4 regions of the Micrococcoides hystricis genome follow, and region 3 is predicted to be linked to each of the others. Evidence: riboswitches for the same ligand, from Rfam matches in the RefSeq annotation. Region 3 holds a riboswitch; each other region holds the start of a gene.
The links. Region 3 has a riboswitch for S-adenosylmethionine ahead of ACFFFR_RS07200 (acyl-CoA dehydrogenase family protein). Riboswitches for the same ligand answer to the same signal wherever they lie in the genome.
Positions count from the first base shown of each region.

Region 1: it holds a riboswitch for S-adenosylmethionine, as region 3 does, so the genes downstream of both, ACFFFR_RS10200 (hypothetical protein) here and ACFFFR_RS07200 (acyl-CoA dehydrogenase family protein) in region 3, are expected to answer to the same signal.
Region 2: it holds a riboswitch for S-adenosylmethionine, as region 3 does, so the genes downstream of both, ACFFFR_RS07855 (OsmC family protein) here and ACFFFR_RS07200 (acyl-CoA dehydrogenase family protein) in region 3, are expected to answer to the same signal.
Region 4: it holds a riboswitch for S-adenosylmethionine, as region 3 does, so the genes downstream of both, ACFFFR_RS11110 (flavin reductase family protein) here and ACFFFR_RS07200 (acyl-CoA dehydrogenase family protein) in region 3, are expected to answer to the same signal.

Region 1 is NZ_JBHLUB010000031.1:225,471-230,001, forward strand. It holds gene ACFFFR_RS10180 (hypothetical protein) at 1-215, shown strand, start outside; gene ACFFFR_RS10185 (hypothetical protein) at 370-759, opposite strand; gene ACFFFR_RS10190 (hypothetical protein) at 980-1,450, opposite strand; gene ACFFFR_RS10195 (hypothetical protein) at 1,686-2,042, shown strand; SAM riboswitch class IV at 2,088-2,207, shown strand; gene ACFFFR_RS10200 (hypothetical protein) at 2,371-2,775, shown strand; gene ACFFFR_RS10205 (GmrSD restriction endonuclease domain-containing protein) at 3,206-4,309, shown strand; gene ACFFFR_RS10210 (SatD family protein) at 4,362-4,531, shown strand, end outside.
Region 2 is NZ_JBHLUB010000029.1:200,758-205,288, reverse strand. It holds gene ACFFFR_RS07870 (NAD-dependent epimerase/dehydratase family protein) at 1-90, shown strand, start outside; gene ACFFFR_RS07865 (NAD(P)-dependent alcohol dehydrogenase) at 200-1,318, shown strand; gene ACFFFR_RS07860 (NADPH-dependent FMN reductase) at 1,352-1,945, opposite strand; SAM riboswitch class IV at 2,081-2,221, shown strand; gene ACFFFR_RS07855 (OsmC family protein) at 2,264-2,833, shown strand; gene ACFFFR_RS07850 (hypothetical protein) at 2,970-3,230, shown strand; gene ACFFFR_RS07845 (CarD family transcriptional regulator) at 3,326-3,853, opposite strand; gene ACFFFR_RS07840 (hypothetical protein) at 4,084-4,531, shown strand, end outside.
Region 3 is NZ_JBHLUB010000029.1:58,389-62,919, forward strand. It holds gene ACFFFR_RS07195 (LLM class flavin-dependent oxidoreductase) at 82-1,485, shown strand; SAM riboswitch class I at 1,532-1,629, shown strand; gene ACFFFR_RS07200 (acyl-CoA dehydrogenase family protein) at 1,700-2,923, shown strand; gene ACFFFR_RS07205 (acyl-CoA dehydrogenase family protein) at 2,951-4,246, shown strand; gene ACFFFR_RS07210 (hypothetical protein) at 4,332-4,531, opposite strand, start outside.
Region 4 is NZ_JBHLUB010000032.1:174,136-178,666, forward strand. It holds gene ACFFFR_RS11100 (acyl-CoA dehydrogenase family protein) at 1-180, shown strand, start outside; gene ACFFFR_RS11105 (fumarylacetoacetate hydrolase family protein) at 208-1,053, shown strand; gene ACFFFR_RS11110 (flavin reductase family protein) at 1,174-1,713, opposite strand; SAM riboswitch class IV at 1,727-1,859, opposite strand; gene hisD (histidinol dehydrogenase) at 1,946-3,256, opposite strand; gene ACFFFR_RS11120 (mechanosensitive ion channel family protein) at 3,325-4,531, shown strand, end outside.

The DNA.
Region 1 (4,531 bases), on a different contig from region 3:
TGGCTGAGCTTGATACGGATGAGTTGGTGCTCAGTGTTACCGACAAGACTGTCGAGGAAGGACCTGACGAGCTGAATGCCGTCTTTAGCGTAGACACCATCAAACGAATCGCAGCAGAGAAGAACTCGATATCAGCCTCCGGCATTTGGGGCCAGGCCGATGATCTTTCGCTTGGTCCAAGGATGGGCAGCTCCTATGCCTCCCTAGTCGATTAGGGGCCTCTTTGTAAGAGTTCTTTCTCCAACCCCCTTGTTTGGTGCGTCGGCCGCCAATGTGGGCCAAAGCAACAATTTTGCCTCTGGCTATCCTCGTCCAACGCCGAGATCTCAAGGACCACCCACAGGGTGGAGCGGAAACGAGAGGAACGGCCTATCTTTTCCTTGGCGTAAAGGAGGTGCGGCACGTCCACTTGGTCTTGCCCTTCACCGCAGTTACGGTCACTGGGACCTTGCGGTTCGGGGTCGCCCTGCTGACGTAGTACTTGATGCTGGCCGTGCCTTTAGTCGAGGCGGTGGCTGTCTTACGGTTCTTGGATGTCTTGTAGTGGGCAACCGTCGTGATCTTCGCCTTCGACGCAACGCCAGAGACCCTCACATAAGTATTGGAGTATTGACGCGGCTTGCTGTTGGACATTGTTGCCTTGCACGTCTTGGTGGCAGCTTCGGCTGGAGCGGCGTCTGCAGCGACGGATCCGGAGGCTAAGGCAAGGATGGCCAAGCCAGCAGCGAGTGTGCGACGGAACGAAACGGAAGCGATCAAGGCTGCCCCTATGAAAGAACGTGTGCGATTGGAACTGCGCTATTGAGCCAAGGAACGGCGCTAGTTAGCGCGAGAGCGGAAGCTCTCGATGCTCGTATAGTACCTGAGATTCAGGGGCTCCACGGCCATTGGGTTTCGCACAGATTTGTCCCCTAAATTCAAGCATCGATTTCGGAAGAAAGACATCGGCGAACTGCGGCACGAACACGTCTGGCCGAACCTACAGGTGGCAATCTACGATGGTCAGCCATTCGTCTTCCGGAGCCTCGGAAATGAGGCGATTTACTTGCGGCGCCCATTGCTCCCAACTGACATCCTCAGGGTCGCTCGCCCAGCCGTCCGGCCGGTCCAACGAATGCCATTGCCCGTGCTGCACTACAGCGTAGATCTCCGCGGTCGTGTCACGGTTAATCGTGATCGCGCGCTTCCGGGCTCGATTGGTGGTTCTCGTGGAGGTTCGTTTCAACCCCGCGCGCTTGTCGAATATTCTTCGAAGCATCTGTGGCTTGGGCGTTTCGTGATCTTGCGGATCAGCATCTGGACGCAACGTGAAACCGCCGGCGAATCTGCCGCCGATTTCCCACCAATCCCATTCGTACTCGCCAACCCCTGTAGCATCGTTGTCGATGCCGAATGGGGCAAGCTGCTCTTCGACGTTCTCACCGAAGACGAGGACCTTGAGATGGGCCATGATTCTGCTCCTATCTTCTACCAGACCTTTGACCGCGGCAGGCTGTCTCATCAGGCAAGGCTATGCCAAGTTACGTTGCTAGGGTCAGGCATGAAGACGATTCTGTCTGTCTTCGCTACCATCGCATTCTTGGGTATGACCGCGTGCTCAGATTCTGGGAAGCCGCCGATCAAAGATGGTCCGGAAACCATGACGCGCTTGGCCGACCATTGTAGTTGGGCTGTGTGCGGGAGCCGTGAGTGCAAGAGCCTCGATCGAGGGCCTGACCGTCACCTTCGAAGAGGACTTCACAGACCCGGATGACCCCGTCGCCAAGACCAATGACTCAGCAAAGAAGTGTTTGCGCAAGGTCTCCGAAGGAAACGTAAGTCTCGGTGAGCTGGCCATGCAGGTTGTGGACCGCTCCTTGACCAAAACATCCGCGGCTGCGGAGCCCCACGCCATCATCCTTGAGGCGATCTATTCCCGGGCAACGATAGCCGCAGCGGCCGACAAACTCGGCCACGATCCCGCACGCAGTGCGTGGGAACTCGCCGATGAACTGAGCATCCATACGGGGGCTGGCACTGAGCTCATGCAGGCTGCGGGCTAGGCGTCTGTTGCCGGATCGGCAAACTTGGGGTAGCTTTGGTCGCAAGGTCAAGAGAACTAGCTGAACGACTTTGGACGAGGCTAGTCGGCAACCGCGTCACCCGACACGGTGCCTTCCAAAGAAGACCTGGGCCCAACCAATACCGGTTGCGGTCAAGCCGGGTCAGGCACTAGGTGCCGACCTCCTTTAGACAAGGAGTTTTGTCATGTCTGCAACACACTCGAGCAATCCCAAAGCTGCGCGTCCTTTTCCACCTCAAGATGGCCCTTGCGTCTTCAACAGGGCGCACAACCTCATCGGTTGCGAAAATTATGGGAGCGGCCACACCATGCACTGGATCAAAGCGAAGTTTGCCATGCAGCGCGGGTGGATCTGGCGTGACGGCATCGTCACCGAAGTCGACGGCCAGCTTGGCAGGGTTGCCTACCTGAATGAAACAGCGCAACCACGAATCTGGTACCACTTGCCATTGGAAGAGTTCATCCAAGTGGGGGACCCGATCCGACTTGCGGAGAGTCTAGGCGGTGTGCTTATGAACGGGGCGCGAATGATCAACATCGCAATCGCGGATGGTGCCGGAGAAATCCCAGAGCCAACCGATCCGGAGGAGCTGGCCAAGTGGAAGCACCAGGCGGCACCCGTGATTACCAATCTGGCGACCGGGCAGTCCATCTCACTCGGTGCTGGCGAGTATCTGCGAGATGAGAACATCACCCGCGACGAACAAAACTAACTTAATAGAACCCCACATAGGTGGTGGCGTCAGTGTTTACCGGCGTCACCACCTATGTGTATCTACGGTGATGTTGGCCACGGTCGCTCAGGTCCTCATCAGGAATGTCGGTGCCGGCGACTACAGTGATGGGAGCATTGTTCACCCGTTTATAGCCGTGAAGGATCTCATGAAGCGCGCCCACAACCAATCCCCGCTCAAGCGAAATCAAGACTCGCCGCGGACTGCCTTGATACTCGGGATCATTGGGTTGGTTCTTGCACTCGTTCCGGGAACGGCAAGCCTAACGGGGATTGCCCTTTGCGCACTTGCGTTGTGGCTGGCATTTGCCAAGAGTATTCCCGGCCAGCGGCGGGTCCGTGCTGCCAAAGTCGTTGCCAGTATCGGTCTTGCAATGGCGGTAATCATGCTTCCAGCGACGTTAGATGCTGTGTCGGAAGAAAACCGCGAAGCAGCACTCGAATACGCCCACGGCGCTGACCCTGACCAAATCGAAACCCCTGCCGCACCGACACCGTCTTCTAGCACGCAGGAACCGAGCCCGACAGCAAGTAAGACCGCGAAACCTTCGCCAACGGCAACGGAGTCGAGCGCGGCAGTTGAGAAGCCCAAGACTAAGAGCACCCGGAAAGCCAAGTCGAGCGAGAAGCCGGCAAAAGCTAAGGCCAAGGCGGGTACGGCCTTGAGTGCCGCACATCAACTCACGGTGAAGGGACGAGCTCCCAAAACAGGATACGACCGAGCAAACTTTGGTCAGCGGTGGGCTGACATCGACCGCAACGGTTGCGATCAGCGCAATGACATCTTGCGCCGAGATCTCCAGAATGTCGTCATCAAAGCCGGCACTCAGGGGTGCGTGGTCATGTCGGGATCTTTCCTTGAGCCTTTTGCCGGAACACAGCGCTCATTCCAACGTGGACCTTCGAGCAGCCAAGAGATCCACATCGATCACGTTGTGGCCCTGTCAGACGCATGGCAAAAGGGCGCTCAACAGTGGAGCCAAGATAAACGAACCCAGTTCGGAAACGACTTCCTGAATCTGCTCGCTGTCGATGGTCGTCTGAACCAGCAAAAAGGTGACTCAGATGCTGCATCCTGGCTGCCTCCAAATAAAGCGTACCGGTGCCCTTACGTGGCCCGTCAGGTCGCCGTGAAGCAGAAGTATGGCCTGTGGGTCACTGCGGCTGAGCAAGATGCCATGGTGCGGGTCCTCTCCAGCTGCCCGAATGAGAAGCTTCCAACTAGCGCTGCCATCCCGAGAGACACCGACGCACCCGTTTCGAAGAGTGCGCCAAGATCAACACCGAAACCAACACCAGCGACTAAGAAGCCACAACCCAAACCTAAAGCGGTTCAACCTGCTCCGAAACCACAGCCACTCGTGGGCACACCACAACAGGATGGCACCGACCCACGCTTCGGCACCTGCAAAGAAGCCAACGCCGCCGGGTATGGCCCCTATGTTCAAGGCCGAGATGTTGAATACTATTGGTATCGGGACCGAGACAAGGACGGTGTCGCCTGCGAGAGGTAAGGTTTGCGCAACACCCCTTATATTTGAAATTTATAAGCGGTAGTGTGGAGTTATGGATCAACCGACACCCGTCATTGCGGACATTGTCCAATCGCGCAAACTCCCCGACCGTGCTGCAACACAGCAAGCTATTCAGGAGGCCATCAACGCTGTTGAGAAGCCTTTCGCGGTTCCTGCTGGGATGAAGCCAACCGTGGGAGACGAGTTTCAAGCCGTCTATGC
Region 2 (4,531 bases), 140 kb from region 3:
CGCCGTACCCAACAGGTGCTTCGCTGGCGTCCTGCCGTCTCCATCGACGAAGGCCTCGCGCTGCTCACCGAGTACTACCGTATGCGCTGATCCCTATACATCCTGACGGCACCGGTGTTAGGTTCGAGGCAGGGGCTTCAGTGCCCCCACAGTTTCGAGCAACACGACCCAGCGAATCCTCGGGATCAGGAGTGCCGCCATGAAGATTGATGCCTACATTGTTGAAGAAACCAACGCCCCGTTCAGCCGTGACACGGTAGAGCTCGCAGACCCGGTCCCCGGTGAGGTGCTCGTGCGCAACCTTGCAGTGGGCGTCTGCCACACAGACATGAACACTCAAGCGGGGAACATGCCTTACGAGCTTCCCGGGATTTTAGGGCACGAGGGTGCCGGCGTCATCGAGGCCGTCGGGGATGGGGTCACCGATTTTGCGATCGGAGACCGGGTCGTCTTGGGCTGGCCCTACTGCGGGGCCTGCCGCAACTGCATCGCCGGTGAACACCGCTACTGCCTCCACATCGGGGAAGCCCTTGTCGGGGGTCACCGGCTGCGCGAGCCGGGTGCCGGCACCTCCGGGTACAGCCGGGATGACGGTAAGCCCATCAACGGTCACTTCTTCGGCCAGTCCTCTTTCGCCACCCACTCGCTGGTCCATGCCAGCTCCCTGGTCAAGGTAGATTCCGAGGTCGACCTTGCACTGGCCGCACCGCTGGGCTGCGGCATCACCACCGGGGCCGGTGCCGTCTTCAACTCGGTCCGCCCAGAACCCGGGGCTGCCATCGTCGTCATCGGGGCCGGCGCCGTCGGGCTCGGTGCCATCATGGCTGCCGTGAACACCCCAGCAACGACCATCATCGCGGCGGACCTGTCCGATGACCGGCTTCGGCTCGCCCACGAACTCGGCGCCACCCACATCATCAACTCGGGCAACACCAACCTGGTGGAAGAAATCCTGAAGATCTGCCCCAACGGGGCCGACGCCGTGCTGGACTGCACCGGGGTGATCGGCGTCATCGAGCAGGCGGCCGAGGCCGTGGCGATGCTCGGCAGCCTCGTACTTATCGGGGGTGCCCCTGCCGAAGCCAGCTTCCGGCTCGATCACTTCCGAACCCTCTGGGGCCAACGGGTCATCGGGGTCCTGGGCGGCGGCAGTACCTCCACCCAGTTGATCCCGACGATTCTAGAACTGCACCGCCAGGGCCGCTTCCCGCTGGAGAAGCTCGTCAAGACCTACGCCTTTGACGACTTAGAGCAGGCCATCGCGGACACGAGCGCAGGCACCACAGTTAAAGCTGTGCTGGAGCTCGATCAGGGTTAAAGCCCCAGCACAGCCAGTCAAGGGGAAGAACGCCTACTGATCGGCTTCTTCGGCCAACCGTTTGCGGCGGGCCATCAGGTCCACCGTCAACGAGGCCATGTGATTGAGCAACGCGTCGGCGGAATCATTCATAATGTCTGTCGGATTCAGCTTGCCGTCTTCGATGTGCTGGGCCACCATCGGCACGGTGACAAAGTCCGGCATGGTCACCATCTGCAGTGCGCTGGCCACCGGCTTCAGTGCTTGAGCTGCACGCAGGCCACCGGAGACGCCACCGTAGTTGACCATTCCGAAAGCCTTGTTCGCCCACTCGTTGAACAGGTAGTCCAACGAGTTCTTCACCGGAGCCGTAAACGTGAAGTTGTACTCGGGCATCACATACACGATGGCGTCCGAAGCCTCGATCGTTTTAGACCAAGCCTTGGTGTGCTCGTGCTGGTAATCCTGCAGGCGTGGGTGATTCGGCTCATCCATCATCGGCAGGTCTAGCTCACGCAGGTCGGTGACTTGAACATCGAACTGACCATCCTGGCGGGCCCTGTCGATAAACCACTGGGCAACAGCACCGCATACTCGGTTTGGTCGGGTGCTGCCAATAATGATCTGTAGAACTGGTTTCTCGGCCACAGCTATCAACTCCCAAAGATTGTTGCCATATCAACAATACGGGCATTTCGGGTTCTTTTTCTAGCCAACCCGATATGTCCTTAGATGACGCCCAAATTGAAGTGCCCGCACAGATCCAGCACAGTGGAGAGCAAGAATCACGAGTTCCAACCTCAAGAAGTGACGCTTATGCGGCACGAATGGCCCTGGCCGGTTGGACGGCAACCCCCTTGCCATAGTGGGGTGCCCCAGGTGACGATTCGACGCCCGCCACAAGGCGGGACGTAAGTATGGCGCCGCGCTCACGGCCAGCGCCACGACGCATTAAGGAAGCATCGAATGTCCGTCAACACTCTCCTCGCCACCGAGAACCTCAACGAAGTTCGCAGCCAACGCCTCAACGACGTTGGCCAGCAGTGGTCCGGCAAGCTCGAGAGCAATCCAGAGCACGCCAACCTCACATTCGCCATCAACGCCAAGTCTGTGGGCGCCATCGCCACGGATATCCGTGCCGGTAAGCACTCGTTCCTGATCGACGAACCGGCCGGTTTGGCCGGCGATGACGCCGGGGCCGCCCCGGTCGAATACGCGCTCGGCGCCCTAGCTGCCTGCCAGCAGATTGTGTACCGGCTCTACGCTCACCAGCTGGGCATCCAAGTCGATGACATTCAGATTCAGGCCGAGGGCGATCTGAACGTGAAAGGACTGTTCGGGCTCGATGAGCAGGTCCGCCCCGGGTTCAGCGATGTCCGCTTGGTCGTCAATATCACCGGCCCAGAGTCAGCCGAACGCTACCGTGAACTCCAAGAAACCGTCGACGCGCACTGCCCGCTATTGGATGTCTTCGCCAACCCGACTCCGGTCAGCATCAGCCAGCGCATCAACGGCGCTGAGGCATCGGACGACTAAGCACAACTCCTAGAACCTAGGCATTGCACCTTCAGAGTCCGCGTTCCGCCCGGGCCAGCCACTACAGCTGGTTCGGGCGGAGCCGTTTCTGGGGTGCGGCCCGCTCGCCTCTGGCCGGCACGATAAACTGAGAACCATGCTGGACCGACTTCGCGACATCCCCGAGACCGTTTGGGTCAACTTCGCGCTGGCCGCCATCTTCCTAGGCGCCGCTCTTGCCCTCTTGGGCTACATCGCGCCCTGGTCCGAATGCCCCGAGAAAGAGGCCGGTGGACGCTGCCCACTTGGCGGCAGGGAAATCGCCGGCATCGTGGCCGGCATCGTCGTGATGCTGGGCGGTCTCACCGGCACCGGCTACCTGTTTGGTTGGCACCAGCGTCTGTTCCGCCGCGGCTAGCGCACACCGGTAGCATCTAGGCAACAAAACGCCCGGGCCAACCATTGCTGGTCAGTCCCGGGCGAATCAAAAATCTTGGCGGAAGTTCTCCGCTACTACTTCGCGGCTTCCGTATCAGCCTTCGCGGCAGCCTTCTGTGCTGACTGGGTCAAAATTTCGTCAACCCGTGCTTCGGCCTGTTCTTCAGTCACGTCCTTGGCCAGAGCCAATTCGGAAGTCATGATCTGGCGAGCCTTGGCCAGCATCCGCTTCTCACCGGCGGAGAGGCCGCGGTCATTTTCACGGTGCCATAGATCGCGAACAACTTCGGCAACCTTGATGACATCACCGGAGGCGAGCTTCTCCAGATTGGCCTTGTAACGACGGGACCAGTTGGTCTGTTCTTCAACGAAGTCTGCACGTAGCACGTCCAAAACTTCTTCCAGACCTTCAGCGTCCACCACATCGCGAACACCGACGAGGTCGACATTCTCTGCAGGGACTTCGATGGTCAGATCACCTTGTGCAACTTTGAGCTTGAGATACATTTTCTCTTCGCCCTTGATCACGCGAGTCTTAATCTCTTCGATCCGTGCAGCGCCGTGGTGAGGGTAAACTACCGTCTCGCCAACCTCAAAAACCATATGTTTATATCTCCCTTTTCCGGCTTCGAGTTTATCACAAATCACAAGCAACACGGGCTTTGTAGGCTGACAGCGTAGCCATCTCGATGATAATAACGCGCCCAATATGTTCCGCACTCTTCTCCGCTACCCCACAGCCACGGCGAGTCACCGGCTATGACCTGCACGCCGTGATGCGCTAATCTTCTTGTTAACACTTGCGCTTTGTTTCTACTCGAGGAGTTTCCATCGTGAAGTTTGTCCCGGCACGTGGCAAGCGGGCCTTCGCATCCGCCGCCGCTCTGGCTGTCCTGCTCGGCACCACCAGCTGTGCTGCAATCAACGAGCAAGCCACCACCAAGGAGTACTCCCCCTCCGACGGCGTCGTCGCCGACATCGGAGATGCCAAGCTGCGCAACATCGCCTTTATCGCCGATGATAAAGACGCCGAAGCCCGCGTCATTGGTGTTGTCGGCAACGAAACCAGCCAGCAGCTGTCCGTGACCTTGAAGGTTGACTCCGGTGAAGTTTCCGCCCAGGTCCCTGCCAACCAGGCCACCAACCTTGAAGACGAAGAACTGACCGTTCCGTCCTCCGGCGAGCCAGGCTCCCTGATTCCAGTGAAAGTGACCGTCAACGGCACCACCGAGGACCTGAACGTCCCAGTCCTGTCTTCGGCCCTCGAAGAGTACGCGGATC
Region 3 (4,531 bases):
TTGGCGCTTTTGCGGCAAAACCAAGGCTGCGCCACGTCGTGTTTGGCAAGGTTCCTTCGGCGAGAGAGAAGAAGGAGCTTTATGAGCACCAACGCACAGCAAGCGTCCCGTCAGATCCTTTTCAACGCCTTCGACATGAACTGTGTTGCTCACCAGTCCCCAGGTTTGTGGCGCCACCCAGAGGATAAAGCTCGTGACTATAACACGATCGGGTACTGGACGCACCTAGCTAAAACCCTCGAAAAGGGCCTATTTGACGGTGTGTTCATTGCAGATGTACTTGGCACCTACGATGTCTACGGCGGGTCCAACGAGGCGCCTCTGCTGACCGGGGCTCAGGTGCCGGTCAATGATCCAGCCCTGCTAATTTCCGCTATGGCTGCCGTGACCGAGCATCTTGGTTTCGGTGTCACAGCCGGTACCGCCTACGAGCATCCGTACCCTTTCGCTCGTCGCCTCGCTACTCTCGATCACCTGACCAACGGGCGTGTTGGTTGGAACGTCGTGACCGGATACCTGCCGTCGGCAGCCCAGAACATGGGCAATGACGATCAGATGGCACACGATGAGCGTTACGATCACGCGGACGAGTACCTAGAAGTCATTTACAAGCTGTTGGAAGGCTCCTGGGAAGACGACGCTGTTCAGTACAACAAACAGACCGGTGTGTTCACTGATCCGACCAAGGTGCATCCGATCAAGCATGAAGGCAAATACTTCAAAGTTCCGGGCATTGCTATCACCGAGCCGTCAGTACAGCGTACCCCTGTTATTTTCCAAGCTGGAGCGTCGCCGCGAGGTAAAGCGTTCGCAGGTAAACACGCCGAAGCCGTTTTCGTAAACAACAACACCATCGAGACTTTGAAATCGACGGTCGCCTCTATCCGTGAGAATGCGGTCGCTGCAGGTCGCGATCCGTACGATATCCGGATCTTCACCATGCAGACCATCATCACCGGCGCGACCGATGAGGAAGCTCAAGCCAAGTACGAAGAATACGTCAAGTCCGCCGACCCCAAGGGCGCGCTAGTGCTTCTCTCCGGTTGGATGGGAGTCGATCTGTCCAAGTACGACTTGGATGATCCAATCGGTGATGTCGAATCCAATGCCATCCAATCTCTGGTCACCAGTCTTCAGACTGGAACCGCTGACAACGAACCGTGGACAGTGCGCAAGCTCAGTGAATGGGTTGGGGTAGGCGGCTTCGGACCGACTCTCGTTGGTTCTGGCGCCACCGTCGCCGAAGAGCTCATCCGCTGGCAGCGCGAAACCGATGTTGACGGCTTCAACCTGGCCTACGCCATCACCCCGGGAACCTTCGAAGACATCGTTGAATACGTGGTTCCTGAGTTGCAGGCACGCGGAGCGTACAAGACCGAATATACGGACGGCTCTTTGCGTAACAAGCTCTTCGGTGAAGGTGACAAGGTTAAGGACACCCACCCCGCGGCTTGTTACAGCCTCGCCCGCAGCCTCGTGTCCTAAATCCAGTACACAAAACTAAATATAGAGAACTCAATACGAAAGAAATCGACCATCTAGAGCAGCTGAGAGATCTGGCTCAATGACGCTGCAGCAACCGGCTCCACCACAGCGGGGACAAGGTGCTCCTGCCAGGATCGATGGAAGTTTCCTTCCCACCTCTTCTTCTGTGAGGTGGGTGGGCGCTTCCGCTTACCCGACCACAAGGAGAAGAACAATGACAAGCACACTAACCACGCAGACCACCGCTTATTGGAAACCCGCGGCTGAAGGTGAACTTGAGTACTGGGTGCCGAAGGCCCAAGCAGCCGCCGCAGAACTAGCACAAGACGTACTCGCTCGGGACGCTGCCAACCAAGAACCATTTGCCGAAGTTGAGATCCTGCGCAAGCACGACCTGATCACGGCCATCATCCCGAGTGAATTTGGTGGCGGCGGCGCAGCCTTCTCCACCGTCTTCGAGATTGTGCGGGAGCTGGCCAAAGTAGACGGCTCGATCGCCCAATTGTTCGCCTACCACAGCGTGAACGTCGCCGGAATCGGTGTCTTCGGAGACGAAGAGACAACCGCACGCCTGTGGCGCAAGATTGCAGATGAACAGGCTCTTGTCGGCGATGCCGTCAATCCGACTGATCCTCATCTGAACCTGCGTCAGGTCGGCGAGAATTTACTGCTCAACGGGACTAAGCGTTTTGCTACCGGGGCTGGAGTTGGAGAATACATCTTTGTCTTAGGTGTACTTGCTGACGGACCGAACACCGGAATCGGCCAGGCAGCTTTGGTCGGTCGAGAACAAGCCGGTGTCAAACACCACGGGGACTGGAACGCATTGGGCCAGCGGCTCTCGTCTTCAGGCTCAGTGACCTTCGAGGATGTTGAACTTGGTGCCGACGCTCTAGTCGGTCTAGACAAGGGGACCGCGTGGCAGGCTCTGATCGCGCCACTGATCCAACTGGCTTTCGTGAACTTCTACCTTGGAATCGCCGAAGGGGCGCTGGAAAAAGGCAAGACATTGATCAACCAGCGGCAGAACGCCTGGTTCTTGGCGAAGGCAGAACGCTACAACCAAGACCACATCTTCCAACGCTTAGTGGGAGAGCTCCACGCCCGGACGGTCGCGGTAGCCGCCCTGACCGAGAAAGTGAACGGAATTCTTGACGCCACGCTGGCGACTGGACGGGCACTGACGCTAGAGGCACGCAGCGAGTTAGAGGTTCAGATTGCCCAAGCCAAGGTGGTTTCCTCTGACGTGGCGACCGATGTGACCAACCGTGTCTTCGAGTTCACCGGTTCCTCCTCAGCCAAGCCAGAAACTGGGCTCGACCTGTACTGGCGGAACGTGCGCACGCACTCGCTGCATGACCCGGTTGATTACAAGAAGATCGAAGTGGGCGCCCACTTCCTGCTCGGCGAATACCAGCCCATCAGCCTCTACACCTAAGCTGCGGCACCCGAAGGATTGATGATCATGAGCGAAAAACTACCTCTACTGCGGGAACTGTTTAGCCGGATTGAGCTCGGTACCCAGCAGCGAGAAAACGACCACGAGCTCCCGGTAGAACAGGTCAAAGAGTTGTGCCGCCACGGTTTCACGGCCTTGCGTGTTCCCCGAGATTTTGGCGGTCTGGAACTGGACTGGTACCAAACGACCGAACTGCTGATTGAGCTGGCCGCAGCCGACAGCGCCATCCCACAAATCTTCCGAGGACACCTGGCAGTAGTTGAAGACGCGCGCTTCCACTACGAAAAGGATCGGCACCGGGCGGAGCAAGCTGGTGACGAACAGTCGCAAGGCGGACATGTCTCCACCGAGCGGTCATTCAAAGCCCACACCTACCAAGAACGGCTCCGGTGGTTCGCCCAAGGACAGCTAGTGGGCAACGCGTGGACGGAACCTGGAGTCGGAAACCTGACGGGTAGTCAGACACAGGTCAAACAGGTGGATAAGGATTCTGTCCGTGTGACGGGGCAGAAAATTTACACAACCGGCAGCATCTTTGCGGATCTGTTGGACGTCACAGCGATCAACGAAACCGGGCAGGAGGTGACGGTACTGGTCCCGAAGGCTCAAGACGGGGTCCGGGTGCATGATGACTGGGATGGCTTTGGTCAACAGCAAAGTGGTACCGGCGCTGCGGAGTTAGAGCAAGCGGTTGCCCCAACCTCGCAGGTACGTCCTGCCATTGAACGGTTTGGTTATCAGACAGCGTTGTACCAGCATGTGCTGAACATTGCACAAGCTGGTACGGCGCAGGCCGCCGCCGCTCACGCGGCACGGTTGTTGGCTGAACGGACACGGACCTATTCTCACGGGAATGCTCCGCGTGCCGGTGAAGACCCACAACTGTTGGCGGTCGTTGGGCAGTTGCATGCACGTGCGGCAGCGGCGAAGGCGGTTGTGCTGTCAACCTCCGCTGAGCTAGATGCTGCGGCACGCAGCGCCACCGGATCGGTGGCTGAACAGCAAGCTGCCTTTGCTGCGGTGGAGCGGGCAACCGCTGCCGCCCAGCTGGTGGTCAATGAGCTCTCCTTGGCGAACGGTACTGCGCTGTTTGATGCCCTTGGGGCATCTGCCGTCCGCAAGGTGACCGGGCTCGATCGGTATTGGCGTAATGCGCGCACGATTGCCTCGCATAATCCTCAGGTTTACAAGGCAAGGATCCTGGGTGATTTTGCGGTCAATCAGCGCACGGCTGACCCGTTGTGGAGCATCGGTGTTTCGGAGCGACTCCAGCAGGAAGGTGCAGCGGCTCTAGAGAACTAGAACCTTTACCTCAGCACAGCAGTGGGCCTGTACCGGAAAACCGGCACAGGCCCACTTTTGCTTGCTCTAGGTAGAGCGGGATGTTTTAGTTGCTACGGCGAGGGCTTGGGGCTCCGCCTTCGGAAGCCCAGTCCGAAGCAGCTTCGCTGCCGCCGAGCTCTGGATCAGAAACCACGTCAGGCTTGTGATTAGGGGTAGCGTTGTCCTTGTCATTGCCGTCACGACCAGTGAGGTCGGTGACGGTGTCGACAACCTTGTTCACAGCCTCTGGAGCGTGCTCGCGAA
Region 4 (4,531 bases), on a different contig from region 3:
ATGCGTCATTCCGCGCTGCAGCGTTTCTTCCGCGACAGCCACGCTGGTACCCAGCATCGCGGTAGCCGTCTCGCCGTGACGGCAGAATGCGGCCGCATGCTTGCCGGGGTTGTCCCGGAGGGCAGCACGTGGGGCTTCTACGAGCTAGAGATCCCAGGCCGTACGTCAACCAACCACTAGATTTCGACTCAGAAATGGAGTGCCTCCATGAAATTGGCGACACTACGTGTAGATAACAGTACCGTTGCAGCTCGCAAAGACGGTGACACCTACACCGTCATCGAGGGCTACGACAACCTGAACCAGTTGCTGGCAAACGCTGACTGGAAGACCATCGCCCAGCAGGCAGCCGACGCACAGATTGCCGAAGACGCAGCCGACCTAGCGCCAGTTGTACCGAGCCCGTCCAAGGTGCTGTGCGTAGGCCTGAACTATGCCGGCCACATCTTGGAGATGGGCCGCGAACTGCCGGAATACCCAACCGTGTTTCCGAAGTTCGCCGACACCCTCACCGGGCCGAAAGACCCGGTGGGTGCTGTCGAGGAAGATCCGGATCTGGACTGGGAAGCAGAGCTGGCAATCGTGATTGGCAAGACCGCTTACAAGGTCGCCGAAGAGGATGCCGAAGAGTACATCGCCGGCTACACCCTCGCCAATGACATCTCGATGCGCGGCTGGCAGGCTCGGACCATCGAATGGACCCAAGGCAAGATCTGGGCCAAGTCGACCCCGGTCGGCCCGTACATGGTGACCCCTGACGAGCTCGACTTCGACACCGCAATCCTGCGCACCACACTCAACGGCAACGTCATGCAGGAACACCAGATCAACGACCTGGTCTTCAAACCAGCCAAGTTGATCGAATACCTGTCCACCATGCTCCCGCTGCGCCCAGGTGACCTGATCCTGACCGGTACCCCCGGCGGTGTGGGCAAGGGACGCACCCCGGCCCTCTACATGAAGGCTGGGGACCACGTGGAAGTGTCACTGGACGGTCTGGGCAAGATCTCCACGGACATCGTCACCCCGGCGGAAGCCCCAGCGGTTCTCTAATCTTGGGCCGCGGCAGGCACCTGCCGACCACATAAACCAATAACACACAGCGCCAGCTACATCAGGTTATGCCTGAGGAAAGCTGGCGCTGTGCGGTTAAGAGATCAGCAGCTGCGTGCGCTAGCGGGCGAGGTTCTTGAACTGGGAGTTGTGGAACACGACCGGGGCGGTGCCCTCCTGCACCTCGAGGCTGTGGACTTCCAGGAGCACCACGGTGTGATCGCCCGCCGGGAACTGGCCGTAGACGGAGGTTTCAAACCACAGTGACGAATCGGCCAAGAAGAGCGGGCCGGACTGGCCCGGTACGCCCCCGTGGACGATGTCGATACCGGCGAAACGGTCGCCTTCCTTGGCTGCGAGTTGACGGCAGATATTGTGCTGACCGTCGGCGAGCACGGAGATGCCGATGCGTTCGGCCTCGCGCAACCGCGGCCAGGTGCGGGAGGTGTTTTGGACCGCAAGCGAGACTAGCACCGGTTCGAGGGAGACCCCCACCGTGAAGCTCGATGCGACCAAGGCTTCTTTGACACCGTTGATTTCCGCCGTGAGGGCCACAATCCCGGAGGGGTATTGGCCGAAGGCTTGGCGCACACTTGCCGGGTCCAGTTGGGTGTTGAGACGGGCGTTGGCGTTCGCGTTCTGGGTAAGGGCGGTGGTCATAGCAGACTCCTTGATGCAGTACTTGCCGTTCCCGATCCGTTACATGCCAAGGAACGACCGAATCCTCACCTGGGGCACCCCACTCGCTGCGGAGGGTTGCCGGTCACTCAGCCAGGGCTGCTGTTGTGTGTGTGACACTCATGATTCTGGTTTCCAGCTTAGGGGCACGGGGCCCGCAGCTGCAAAAGGTCCGTAACGGCCACGTAACTTAGCGCCACGGAGTTGAAACTTACTAGTTTTCGAAGCGCAGTTTGATGGCCTCGCCGTGGGCCGGGAGGCCTTCGTTGACGGCGAGGGCTTCGATGTTGTGCGCGATGGAGCCCAGCGCGGACTCGGAGTAGTGGATCAGCTGCTGGGAGCGCAAGAAGCTGGTTACGTTGAGCCCGGAGGAGAACTTCGCGGTCCCGGAGGTGGGCAGCACGTGGTTGGAGCCGGAGGAGTAGTCACCCAGTGGGACGGGGGAGTAGTCCCCGACGAAGATGGCCCCGGCGTTGCGGATGCGTTCGGCGACGGTGCGGGCATCGGCCGTCATGATCTGCAGGTGTTCGGCGGCGTACTCATCGACCAGTTCGATGGCGGTGTCGAGGTCCTCGACGACGAGGATGCCGGATTGTTCGCCGGTGAGCGCCTCGTTGATGCGTTTGCGGTGTTCTGCGTTACCGGCCTGGGCGGTGATGGCGGTGTTGACGGCCTCGGCGAACTCCATGGAGGTGGTCACGAGGACGGAGGCGGCCATGGGGTCATGTTCGGCTTGGGAGATCATGTCTGCGGCGACGAACTCCGGGTTGGCACTCGCGTCGGCCAGTACGGCGATCTCGGTGGGGCCGGCCTCGGCGTCGATGCCGATGACCCCGCGCAGGGCGCGCTTGGCTGCGGCGACGTAAATGTTGCCCGGCCCGGTCACCAGGTCTGCCTTGGCGCAGACAGTTTCTCCCTCGGCGTTCTTGGCGCCGTAGGCGAACATGGCGATGGCTTGGGCGCCGCCTGCCGCGTAGACCTCATCAACCCCGAGGAGGGCGGCAGCGGCCAGAATGGTGGGGTGCGGCCAGCCGTCATTGTCGGCCTGGGGCGGGGAGGCGATCGCCAAGGAGGGCACGCCTGCCGCTTGGGCGGGCACCACGTTCATCACCACCGAGGACGGGTAGACGGCCTTGCCGCCGGGGACGTACAGCCCGACGCGGTCGACGGGCACCCAGCGGTTCACGACTTCAGCGCCGACGGCCAGTTCCACGGTGGAATCGGCGGGCAGTTGGGCCGCGTGGACGATGCGGGCCCGGCGGATCGCCTCGGTCAGGGCCGAACGGATGGCCGGGTCAAGGTTTTTCAGGGCCGACGCGATGACTTCGGCGGGCACCCGCAGGGAGGCGGGCCGGACGCCGTCGAACTTCTCAGCAAGGTCAAGTAGTGCTGCTTCACCGTTGTCTTTGACCTGGTTCAAGATCGGTTGGACGATGTCGAGGGCCTCGGAGACGTCCATCAGGGCGCGGGGCACGACGGCTGCCGGGTCAAAATCTTGGGCACGCAGATCGGTGATTTTCAGCATGATTTCAGTTTAGCGAAGGTTATTCACAGCAAACGCCACTAGGCTGGAACGCGATGATGTTTCACCGCATGTTTGACACGTTCCTGTCTGTTCAACCGGAACCGACGCCCTCGGATCTGGGGGAGGTCACGGAGAAGGTGACCGAGGAGGTCGGACGCACCGTTTATACGGCCGGCCCGCTGTTTGGCACCCTGTTATCCGTGGGGATCTCCATCCTGGTGGCGATCGTGGTGACGGTGCTGTTGGCGCTGATCCTGCGGCAGGTGTTCCGGCGTTCACCGAAGACCCTGGCCGCCGCCAAGAAGATGCGCACCCCGCTGTTCTTGGCGGTGCTGTTCATGACCGGGAAAATCACCCTGAACCAGATCCCCATCGAGGGCTTCACCCTGATGTCACTGGTGCAGTGGATCCTGCTGTTTGCCGGGTTGGGCTGCATCGCGTGGCTGCTCATCAACGCGGTCAAGACCGCAGAGACGGCCATGTTGACCAAGTACGAGGGCGCCTCCGTCACGGACCGGCGCGCCCGTAAGATCCAGACCCAGACGGTCTTGATCCGGCGCATCCTGATCGTCGCGATTGTGGTGATCGTGCTCTCCATCGGGCTGCTGACCATCCCTGCGGTCCGCGCGGTGGGTGCCGGTCTGATCGCTTCGGCCGGTATCCTCTCGGTCATCGCCGGTCTGGCCGTGCAATCCTCCTTGGCCAACATCTTTGCCGGACTACAGATCGTGTTCACGGACGCCATCCGGGTGGGCGATGTGGTGCAGGTGGAAGAGTACTTCGGCACGGTGGAAGACATCACCTTGACCTACGTTGTGGTCAAGATCTGGGACGAGCGCCGCGTCATTTACCCCTCGACGTTCTTCACCACCAATCCGTTCGAGAACTTCACGCGTACCGGCTCCTCCGCCTCGGGCACGGTCGAGTTCGAGGTTGACTGGTCCGTGCCGGTGGACGCCATGCGGGCGCGGTTGAGCCAGCTGGTGGAATCCACCGACCTGTGGGACGGCCGGGACCGCTCCATCCAGGTGACCGAAGCCTTGGGCGGGATGATCAAGGTCCGCATCGTGGTCTCCGCAGCGAACACCGGTAATCTGTGGGACCTGCGGGCACTGGTGCGCGAGGACATGATCAACTTCCTGCGGGCCGAACACCCAGAGTCCATCTACCGGCAACGTTTCACCGCCGAGGAACTCCCGATGGCCTCCGGCACCGAAGCCGATGAAGACTCCGAGACGGACAGCGCTAAGGCAGGTAGCGCAAAGGCGAACAACG